Regions from separate parts of the Arthrobacter russicus genome, predicted to be linked through region 3. Evidence: riboswitches for the same ligand, from Rfam matches in the RefSeq annotation. Region 3 holds a riboswitch; each other region holds the start of a gene.
The links. A riboswitch is a leader RNA that binds a small molecule or an ion and turns the genes downstream of it on or off. The one in region 3 is predicted to bind S-adenosylmethionine.
Positions count from the first base shown of each region.

Region 1: it holds a riboswitch for S-adenosylmethionine, as region 3 does, so the genes downstream of both, JOE69_RS04315 (bifunctional o-acetylhomoserine/o-acetylserine sulfhydrylase) here and JOE69_RS03830 (aminotransferase class V-fold PLP-dependent enzyme) in region 3, are expected to answer to the same signal.
Region 2: it holds a riboswitch for S-adenosylmethionine, as region 3 does, so the genes downstream of both, JOE69_RS07205 (hypothetical protein) here and JOE69_RS03830 (aminotransferase class V-fold PLP-dependent enzyme) in region 3, are expected to answer to the same signal.

Region 1 is NZ_JAVDQF010000001.1:913,749-917,017, forward strand. It holds gene metX (homoserine O-acetyltransferase MetX) at 1-263, opposite strand, end outside; gene JOE69_RS04315 (bifunctional o-acetylhomoserine/o-acetylserine sulfhydrylase) at 269-1,582, opposite strand; SAM riboswitch class IV at 1,671-1,798, opposite strand; gene JOE69_RS04320 (VOC family protein) at 1,949-2,593, shown strand; gene JOE69_RS04325 (CPBP family intramembrane glutamic endopeptidase) at 2,616-3,269, opposite strand, start outside.
Region 2 is NZ_JAVDQF010000001.1:1,532,737-1,536,005, forward strand. It holds gene JOE69_RS07195 (cupin domain-containing protein) at 1-128, opposite strand, end outside; gene JOE69_RS07200 (sodium:solute symporter family protein) at 304-1,851, shown strand; SAM riboswitch class IV at 1,893-2,027, shown strand; gene JOE69_RS07205 (hypothetical protein) at 2,042-2,326, shown strand; gene JOE69_RS07210 (VIT1/CCC1 transporter family protein) at 2,490-3,269, shown strand, end outside.
Region 3 is NZ_JAVDQF010000001.1:813,331-816,599, reverse strand. It holds gene JOE69_RS03835 (class I SAM-dependent methyltransferase) at 1-134, opposite strand, end outside; gene JOE69_RS03830 (aminotransferase class V-fold PLP-dependent enzyme) at 186-1,586, opposite strand; SAM riboswitch class IV at 1,640-1,753, opposite strand; gene hisN (histidinol-phosphatase) at 1,839-2,651, opposite strand; gene rsgA (ribosome small subunit-dependent GTPase A) at 2,721-3,269, opposite strand, start outside.

The DNA of each region.
Region 1 (3,269 bases), 100 kb from region 3:
CACCAACCGGCTTCGTCGCTGTCGCCGCGTGCCACGTGCGTGCTTCCGGTGAGTGCGTGCTGGATCAGCACCGCATTGGAAGCATCCGGGTTCAGCCGCCCCCAGCTTTCATAGGCGATCCGCACCCCGGGGAGCTCAAGGCCGCTCTCCAGCCCGAGGTTGCCGATCTGCCGGTCGCGCAGTAGCCCGTCGCCGCGCGCGACGGCGGGTTGCCGTGCCGGCAGCTCCGGCACCGCTGCGGTCTCCAGATCCGATGTCACCATGCGTTTCAACCCTTCGCCGCGCGGAAGCCGGCCTCCAGATCGGCCAGGATGTCCACGATGTTCTCCAGACCCACGGAAAGCCGCACCAGCCCCGGGTTCACCCCGGCGGCCAGCTGTTGTTCCGGGGTCAGCTGCGAGTGCGTGGTCGACGCGGGATGGATCACCAGGGAACGGACGTCGCCGATGTTGGCCACATGCGAATGCAGTTCGAGGCCGTCCACGAATTTCTTGCCGGCCTCCGCGCCGCCGCTGATCTGGAAAGCCAGCACCGCACCGGTGCCGTTCGGACCGTATTTGCGGCCCCGCTGGTACCACGGGCTGGACGGCAGCCCGGCGTAGGCCACCGACTCCACCGCAGGATGCTCGCTGAGCCATTGTGCGACCTGGACCGCATTGGCCACATGCCGTTCGACCCGCAAGCTCAAGGTCTCCAGGCCCTGCGCGATCAGGAAGGCATTGAACGGCGACACTGCCGAACCCAAATCGCGCAACAGCTGCACCCGGGCCTTCAAGATGTACGCGAGGTTGGCGCCCAAGGCGCTGCCCACGCCCAGGTCCCGGGCGAACACCAGACCGTGGTACGACTCGTCTGGGGTATTCAGCCCCGGGAATTTCGCCGGGTCCTTGCCGAAGTCGAAACGTCCGCCGTCCACGATCACACCGGCGATCGCGGCGCCGTGGCCGCCCAGGTACTTGGTCGCCGAATGCACCACGATGTCCGCGCCCCACTCGAGCGGCCGGATCAGATAAGGCGTGGCCAGGGTGTTGTCCACGATCAGCGGCACCCCGGCTTCGTGCGCGACCGCGCTGACCCCTTCCAGATCCAGGATGTCCTGCCTCGGGTTGGAAACCACTTCGCCGAAGAACAGCTTGGTATTGGGCCGCACCGCGGCACGCCAGTGTTCCAGGTCGTCCGGATCGTCGACGAAGGACACCTCGACGCCGAACTTCTTCAGCGTGTGGGCGAACAGGTTGTAGGTGCCGCCGTAGAGGCTCGGGCTGGAGACGATGTGGTCGCCGGCTTCGGCGATGTTCAGCACCGCGAGCGTCGCGGCGGCCTGCCCGGACGCCAGGAGCAAGGCCCCGACGCCGCCTTCCAGGCTGGCGATCCGCTGCTCGACGGCGTCTTGGGTGGGATTGCCGATCCTGGTGTAGATCGGCTCGAGTTCAGCCAGGGCGAAGCGGTCCGCGGCGCTTTGCGCGCTCGGGAAGACGAACGACGTGGTCTGGTAGATCGGCAGCGCCCGTGCTCCAGTCGCTGCATCAGGCGTTTGGCCGACGTGGATCTGCCGGGTTTCGAATGACCAACCATTGCTCACAAGGCACTCCTCAATCTGAAGGGGCCCGATGTTCGGCGTCGGCCGTACGGTCGGCAAGCTCCGCCCGGACAGCCGGGTACGATGCATCGACCCGCGTTTGCCTTGGCCGGATGGCCAGGGCCTGGTCTTCACCCGGGGCACCCCGCCGCGGTGGAGGGTTGCCGTCCAGCAAGCCGGGGCAGGCGTCTGGTCAAGACATTGCTGGCACTCGTGACCTGGATCCAGTTTGCGCAGGCGTCCGGGGCCAGTTCAAGTCCGTGACGGGGTGTGACGATTCCGCTTGCGGGACGCTGCTGACCCGCGACCTTCGCAGACTTGTTGCTTAGGTCACCCTAAGTCGAGACGGATGTCACAAAGTGCAAGGATATGAGCATGCGCATGGACCACGTTTCTTACGCTTGTGACCCCGACGGACTGACTGCCACCACCGAGCGGATTGCCGCTGCGCTGGGCGTCAAAGCAGTACGCGGAGGCATCCATCCGCGCTTCGGCACCAGGAACATGATCATTCCGTTGACGGCCCGCCATTACATCGAAGTGGTCGAGGTCCTGGATCATCCGGCTTCGGACAAAGCACCCTTCGGCCAAGCGGTCCGTGCCCGGTCGAGCGCCGGTGGCGGATGGATGGGCTGGTGCGTGGAAGTCGAAGACCTCTCCCCGTTCGAAGCCCGGCTGGGCCGATCCGCAGTGCCCGGGAACCGCAAGTTCCCGGACGGCCGGGAACTCGTCTGGCAGCAGATCGGCATCAAAGGCCTGATCGCCGATCCGCAGGTCCCCTACTTGCTCAAATGGGAAGGCGATCCCGCCTTGCACCCTTCGCAGGCAGAACCCGGGACGGTCTCGCTGGCCAGCCTGACCATCGCCGGTTCCGCGGAGCGGGTGACCGAATGGCTCGGCGAGTGCGTGGACAAGCCGCTCGAGGACGTGGCCGTGGAATGGATTGCACCGCACGGCACGCCCGGCATCATGAGCGTCACTTTCGACACGGCCCGGGGCCCGGTCACGGTCTGAACCCGGCCGATCGGCCCGGGGCTCAGCCGAAGCCGAGTTGCCGGCTGAAGGTGAAGGCTGCGATGTCCAGCAGGCTGTGCGCGATGACCAAGGGCATCACCCGTTTGGTTTTGGAGTAGAGCCAGCCGAAAATCAGCCCCATCAGGACATTGCCCAAAAATGGTCCGAAGCCCTGGTAGAGGTGGTAGCTGCCGCGCAGCAATGCGCTGACCACGATCGCCGGCCAGATCCGCCAGCCCAATCCGGACAGCCGGTCCAGCAAGTAACCGACCACGATGACCTCCTCGACCACCGCGTTGCGCAGCGCCGAGATGATCAGCACCGGCACGGTCCACCAATAGTCCTGGAGCGAATTGGGCACGATTTGCGCGGTCACGCCCAAACCACGGCCCGCCGCGTAGAGCAACAACGACGGCGCCCCGATCAGAACCAGCAGCCCGAAGCCCCACAGCAGGTCCCGCCCCGGCTTGGCGAAATCGAAGCCGAGCCGTTCGAAGCTGCTGCGCCCGGGCTGCCAGAGCAGATAGAGCACCAGGGCCACCGGCACCAAGGCGAAGAAGTTGCCGAGCAGCTGGTAGGTGAGATCGAAATATTCGCGGCTGTTCCGGCTGGTGTTCAAGGTCGCGGTGGCTTCCGCGATCGGACCCCGGCTGAGGTTGTCGATCAGGTTCACCAC
Region 2 (3,269 bases), 720 kb from region 3:
AAGCCTTTGGTCAGGCCGCTCGCCTCAGCGACCTGTTCAATCGTGAAACGCTGCGCTTGGCGGGCGGCCCGGATCCGTGAGCCGATCTGCACCGGGCCCGCGTTCGGCTCCACTGGCAATGCCTTCATCGCGTCGTCCCTCCGTTGTCTTTGGTACCGTCCAGTCTGCGTCCACTACACTCGAAGCATCCTACGGCGCGCGTAACGTTTGACTGTAAGCCGGATCACACAATAGCCTACCAAGCAACATTAGTTTTCTATCAGGCAATTTCATTGCTGCTTGATCACTTCGCTAGGGGCCCGCATGGACGCGCAGAACATCGTCAACATCGCCATTGTGGTCGCGTACTTGCTGGGCATGCTGTTGTTCGGCTTCTGGGGTAAAAGCCGCACCAAGAACAACGCCGACTTCCTGGTCGCTGGCCGCCGCCTGGGTCCGCTGCTCTACACCGGGACCATGGCCGCCGTCGTGCTCGGCGGCGCATCCACCGTGGGCGGCGTGGGCCTGGGTTACAGCAAGGGCATCTCCGGCCTCTGGCTGGTGGTCGCGATCGGCGTCGGCGTGCTGCTGCTCAGCCTGGCATTCGCCGGAACCATCCAGAAACTGAAGATCTACACGGTCTCCCAAATGCTGAGCCTGCGCTACGGGCACAAGGCCACCCAAACCTCCTCGATCGTGATGCTGGCCTACACCCTGATGCTCTGCGCCACCTCGACCAGCGCCTACGCCACGGTCTTCGTGGTGCTCTTCGGTTGGGAGCGCTGGGCCGCGATCGCGGTCGGCGGCGCGATCGTGCTGGTCTATTCGACCATCGGCGGCATGTGGTCGATCACCCTCGCCGACATGGCGCAATTCGTGATCAAGACGCTCGGCGTTTTCGGCCTGATGCTGCCCTTCGCCCTGTCCGCGGCCAACCAGCAGGGCGGCTTCGATTCGATCCGGGACCGGGTCAAGGAGAGCTTCTTCCAACTCGACGGCATCGGCGTGCAGACCATCATCACCTATTTCGTGGTCTACACGCTCGGCCTGCTGATCGGCCAGGACATCTGGCAGCGTGTGTTCACCGCGAAATCGCCCGCCGTCGCCCGCTGGGGCGGCACCACCGCGGGCATCTACTGCATCCTGTACGGCGTGGCCGGCGCGCTGATCGGCATGGCCGCCCGGGTGGCCCTGCCGGACATCGACATCGCAGCCGGCGGCAAGGACGCGGTCTACGCCGAGGTTGCCTCCAACTTGTTGCCGATCGGGCTGGGCGGGCTGGTCCTTGCCGCCGCCGTGGCCGCCATGATGTCCACCGCCTCCGGTGCACTCATCGCGGCCGCCACCGTGGCCCGGGCCGATGTGCTGCCCTTCGTGGCCAGCTGGTTCGGCAAGCGGGTCACTACCGAAGATTCAGCCAATCCCGAGCACGACGTCCGGGCGAACCGGTTCTGGGTGCTGGGCCTGGGCGTGCTCGCGATCGTGATCGCAGTTCTGGTCAAGGACGTGGTCTCCGCCTTGACCATCGCCTACGACATCCTGGTCGGCGGGCTGCTCGTGGCGATCATCGGCGGCCTGGCCTGGAAGCGCGGCACCGGAGTGGCTGCCGCCGCCTCGATGGCGGTGGGAGCCGTGGTGACCATCGTGCTGCTGGTGCTCTTCGCCACCGGTGCGATCCCCAGCGAGGACGGCATCTACGCAAATGAGCCGATCTACTTCGGCCTGGGCGCTTCGCTGCTGGTCTACATCGTGGTCTCTTTGGCCACGCCACGCACCCCGGAACCGGTGATCCGGGCCTGGAATCTGCGCTTGGAGGGCGCGGTCGCCAAACCGGAAGCCGTCGCCGCGACGACCGGGAAAAACCCGGCGTAATATTGCGCGCTGCAGCGCGGCGCGGGTCTAAGGTGAAAGTGCTTCATGAGATGCGGTCGTCCTGCCCGGCAGGCAAAGCTCCGACTGGCCGCACGCCAACCCCATGTTCAAGGGTGGCTCGGATGACGAAGCGACCCGGCGGGCCGCGAGACAAACCCGGCGGGTAAGAGCACCTCCGAAAGGCACGCCGGTGTCTGGTTTCCGCGTCGTCCTCCCCGCCGTCGAGGTCAATCTCGGCACCGTCGCGTTCCTGCACGACGGCGAATGGCGCAGTTTCTGGGTCGCCGAACCGGCGGCGCTGCTCAGCGCGCTGGCCAATCCGGTGCAGCCGAGCCGCTGGCATCCGGAGCAATCGACGCTCACGGTCACGGTCGCTAGGACCGGGTGCCGGGCGGGCGAAGAACGGGTTTTCCCGCTCTGCGGCGAAGCCCCCGAGCTGAGCACGGTTTCGGATAGCCGCTCGCACTTCGGATAGCCTGCTGCGCGACAAAGCGCTAGCCAAATGTCAGGTCGCTATCTGGAAGCCCCGGCAGCAGGTCCAACCGAGGTTGAGGCACGCCGAAGCTTGCGGCTGAGGAATCCCAGCCGATTCTCCCGGCCGATAACGGCTAAAGTGAGGGCTGACCCGAGGAGAGAACGTGTCTGCACACCCAGCCCAACCCAGCCCCGGACCAGCAGCCGAGCCGGAACCCACTCCGGCCCAAATCCGCCGCTGGCAGACCTACCTGGCCGACGAGCGGGCCGAAGCCGCGGTCTACCGGGCGCTGGCCACCAAACGCGAAGGCGAAGAACGGGACATCCTGCTGGCCCTCGCCGAAGCGGAAAAACGCCATGAAGCGCATTGGCTCCGGCTTCTCGGCGAGCACGCCGGAAAAACCCGCAAGGCATCGCTGAACAGCCGGATGCTGGGGTTCCTGGCCCGGCACCTCGGCTCGGTCTTCGTGCTCGCCCTGGCGCAACGTTCCGAATCGCATTCGCCGTACTCGAAGGACTTGGACGCGACCGCGACCATGGCCGCCGACGAGGCCATCCACGAAGAAGTGGTCCGCGGTCTGGCGACCCGTGGCCGCAATCGCCTGTCCGGCACTTTCCGGGCCGCCGTCTTCGGCGCCAATGACGGCCTGGTCAGCAATCTCTCCCTCGTGATGGGCATGGCCGGAGCCGGGGTCGAAACCCATCTGGTGCTGCTGTCCGGCATTGCCGGGCTGCTGGCCGGTGCGCTCTCCATGGGAGCCGGCGAATACGTCTCGGTCCGCTCGCAACGCGAGCTGCTCGACGCTTCACGGCCGACCCGGATCACGCTGACTGCGGCCAAGGCACTGGACATCAACGCCAATGAACTGGTCTTGGTCTACCGGGCCCGCGGGATGAGCCAGGCCGAAGCCGAGCACCGTGCGGCCGAACGGATGGGCACCTTC
Region 3 (3,269 bases):
ATCAGCCACCGGGCAGCACCGGAGGGGTACCCCGGCCGCACCCGGTCATAGAGTTCGCCGCCGCTCTGGAACGCCCCCGCCAACTCCAAGCGGCGCGAATCGTCGAGTTTCGGACCGGTGGGCGTCTGGCTCACGGATTGCCTCCTGCTGGAAAACTGAGGTCTCCAGAATACTGCGAACGGCCATCAGTCCGTGGCCCGGCACGGGGCCGCACCGGCGGTCCCGGGCGTGTTCGGGGCCCACTGCGGGAATTCCCGGAAGTCGTCCGCCGGGACCCAGCGTCCGGCATCGACCACATAGTCGGCGGCGGGGCCGGTCTCGACCAGTTGCCGGACGCCGTCGGCGAGGCGCTGCACGTCCTCCAGCCGGGAGCCGACGCCGAAGCTGGCCCGCAGCGAACCGGACGGCAAGCCCAACCGGCGCAGCAGGGGATGGGCGCAGAAGCGGCCGTCGCGTACGCCCACCGCGAACTCGGCGGAGAGGAACGCTGCGGCCAAACCGGCGTCGTACCCTTCGATCGAAAAGTTCACCACGCCGATGCTGCCGCTGCCCGGATAGTCCGCCGAGTCCCGGAACAAGCGGTGCACTTGGACTCCCGGAATCGCTTCCAAGGCCGAGACCAGGGCGCTGCGCAACGATTCCTCGTGCTGCTGCCAGTCGGTCTGGTCCAAGCCGGCCAGGACTTCTGCCGCGTGCGCCAAGGTCGCTGCGCCGAGCACATTCGGGGTGCCGCCTTCATGCCGGGCCGGCCCGTCCGCCCAACTGACCGAATCCAGTCGGACTTCCCGGACGGCTCCGCCGCCGAACAGATTGGGCAGCCCGGAGTCCAACCAGTCCGGCCGGCCGATCAGAACACCGGAACCGAAGGGGGCGTAGAGCTTGTGCCCGGAAAAGGCGAGGTAGTCCACGCCGGAGCCGGCCAAGTCGATCCTGCGGTGCGGTGCCAATTGCGCCGCATCGACCACGATCCGGGCACCGTGGCGGTGTGCCAAGGCCGCCAATTCGGCGATCGGCAGGATTTCCCCGGTGACGTTGGAAGCGCCGGTCACGGCCAGCAATGCGACCGGTCCGGCGGCGAATTCGCTTTCCAGCACCGCGATGGTCTCCGCGATCGAATCGGCCGCCAGTACGCTGCGGTGCGGCAGGGCTTGCCATGGCAGGAGGTTGGCGTGGTGCTCGATGTCCAGGTACAGCACATCGCCGCCGCCGACCGATCCGGGCTCCGGTAGGCAACGGGCCAGCAGATTGAGCGCGTCGGTGGTGTTCCGGGTGAAGATCACCGCGTCGTCGGGGCGGCCGCCGACGAAATCCCGCACGATGTTGCGCGCGTTCTCGTAGACCGAGGTGCTGATTTGGGACGCGAATCCGGCTCCCCGGTGCACGCTCGCGTAGTACGGCAGGATTTCCTGCAAGTAATCCGCGACAGCACTCACCGCAGGAGCCGAGGCGGCGTAGTCGAGATTCACATAGCGCCGCTGCCCGCCCTGGATCAGCGGAGCCTGCAAGTCCGCGCCGACCACGGCCAACAAAGCCTGATCTGCGGAAACGGCGGTGGATTCGGGATTTTCGAGAATGGAAATGCTCATGGGACCTCGTCTGTTGAGAATCCCTGGCCCGGCACAACAACCGGGGCACCGGGGATCCGCGCTTGCCGGGACCGCACCGGTCCGGCCAGGTCGTCACCCGGGGCACCCCGCCGCGAAAGGAGGGTTGCCGGCCAGCAAACCGGGGTTTGACGCTGGCACTCGTGACCTGGCACCAGCCTAGAGGAGTTCCGCGGACCGGGACAAAGTGTTACGCAACAATCCCGGCCCCGCGGATCCAGGGCGCCTTGCGGTTCAGAGCAGCGGATCCAGATTCGGGTTGAGCATCTGCAGCACCTCGGAATGGAGGATGCCGTTGGTCGCCAGAGCGTTGCCGCCGAAGGGGCCATCGGCGCCTTCGAGCGAGGTGAACCGGCCTCCGGCCTCGGTGACGATTGGCACCAGGGCGGCCATATCGTACAAATTCAGCTCCGGTTCGCAGGCAATGTCCACGGCGCCTTCGGCGACCAGGCAATAGGACCAGAAATCGCCATAGGCGCGGGTCCGCCACGTCGAGTCCATCAAGCTGGTGAATTCGTCGAGGTTCCCGCGTTCCCGCCAACCTTTCAACGAAGAATAGGACATCGAGGCGTCGGAGAGTTTCGAAACATTGGAGACTTTGAGCCGGCTGGCCGCGGCCAAGGACTTGCCGGTGAAGGCGCCGGTCCCCTTGGAAGCCCACCAGCGTTTGCCCAGAGCCGGGGCGCTGACCACGCCGACTACTGGTACGCCTTCGTCGACCAGGCAGATCAAAGTGGCCCATACCGGCACGCCGCGGACGAAGTTTTTGGTGCCGTCGATCGGGTCGATGATCCAGCGTCGCGGGCCATGGCCGATGCTGCCGAATTCCTCGCCCAGAATCGCATCCCGGGGCCGGGCCCGGGAAAGCTGGCTGCGGATCGCTTCTTCGGCGCCCTTGTCCGCGTCGGTGACCGGGGTCAGGTCCGGCTTGGTCTCGATCCGCAAATCCAGGGCCTTGAACCGGTCCATGGTCTGGGCGTCGACTGAGTCTGCCAGCACGTGCGCCAGGCGCAGATCATCGTTGTAGCCTTGCGGCGCGAAATTCATAGCTCCAACGCTATCCTGATTCCGGCTTTTTCCGGGTATTTCGCGGCACCGGCCGGCTCTGGAACCAGCTCAGTTCGTGGCCGTGGGGCTTCCGGAAACCGCTGCCAGGAGCCGCCGGAAGGAGGCCAGCCGGGCCGGCCCGCTGTCACCGGCGTGCCCGGCGGACACCCAGCCGTCCAAACCGCATTCCGGTGCGTCGTCGTCGTGCTTGCAGCCGCGCGGGCAGTCCTCGATGCCGGGTTCCAGGTCGGGGAACGCGCGCAGAATCCGGTTTGGATCGACCAAGGCCAGGCCGAAGGAGCGGATGCCGGGCGTGTCGATGATCCAGCTGCCCGGGCTGGGCTCGCCGGTCTGCACATCGACGAGTTTCAACGCCAAGGCCGAGGACGAGGTGTGCCGGCCGCGGCCGGTGACCGCGTTGACTCCGCCGGTGGCCCGGTTCGAGCCGGTCAGCGCGTTGACCATGGTGGATTTGCCGACGCCGGAGTGGCCCACCAGAACCGAGACTTTCCCGGCCAGGTGTTCGCTCAGACGTTCCACCGCATCGCTCTCCAGATGCGCCGTGCGGTGCTCGCCGGGTTGCGCCGAACCCTGCCCGACGGTTCGGCTCAGCACGAT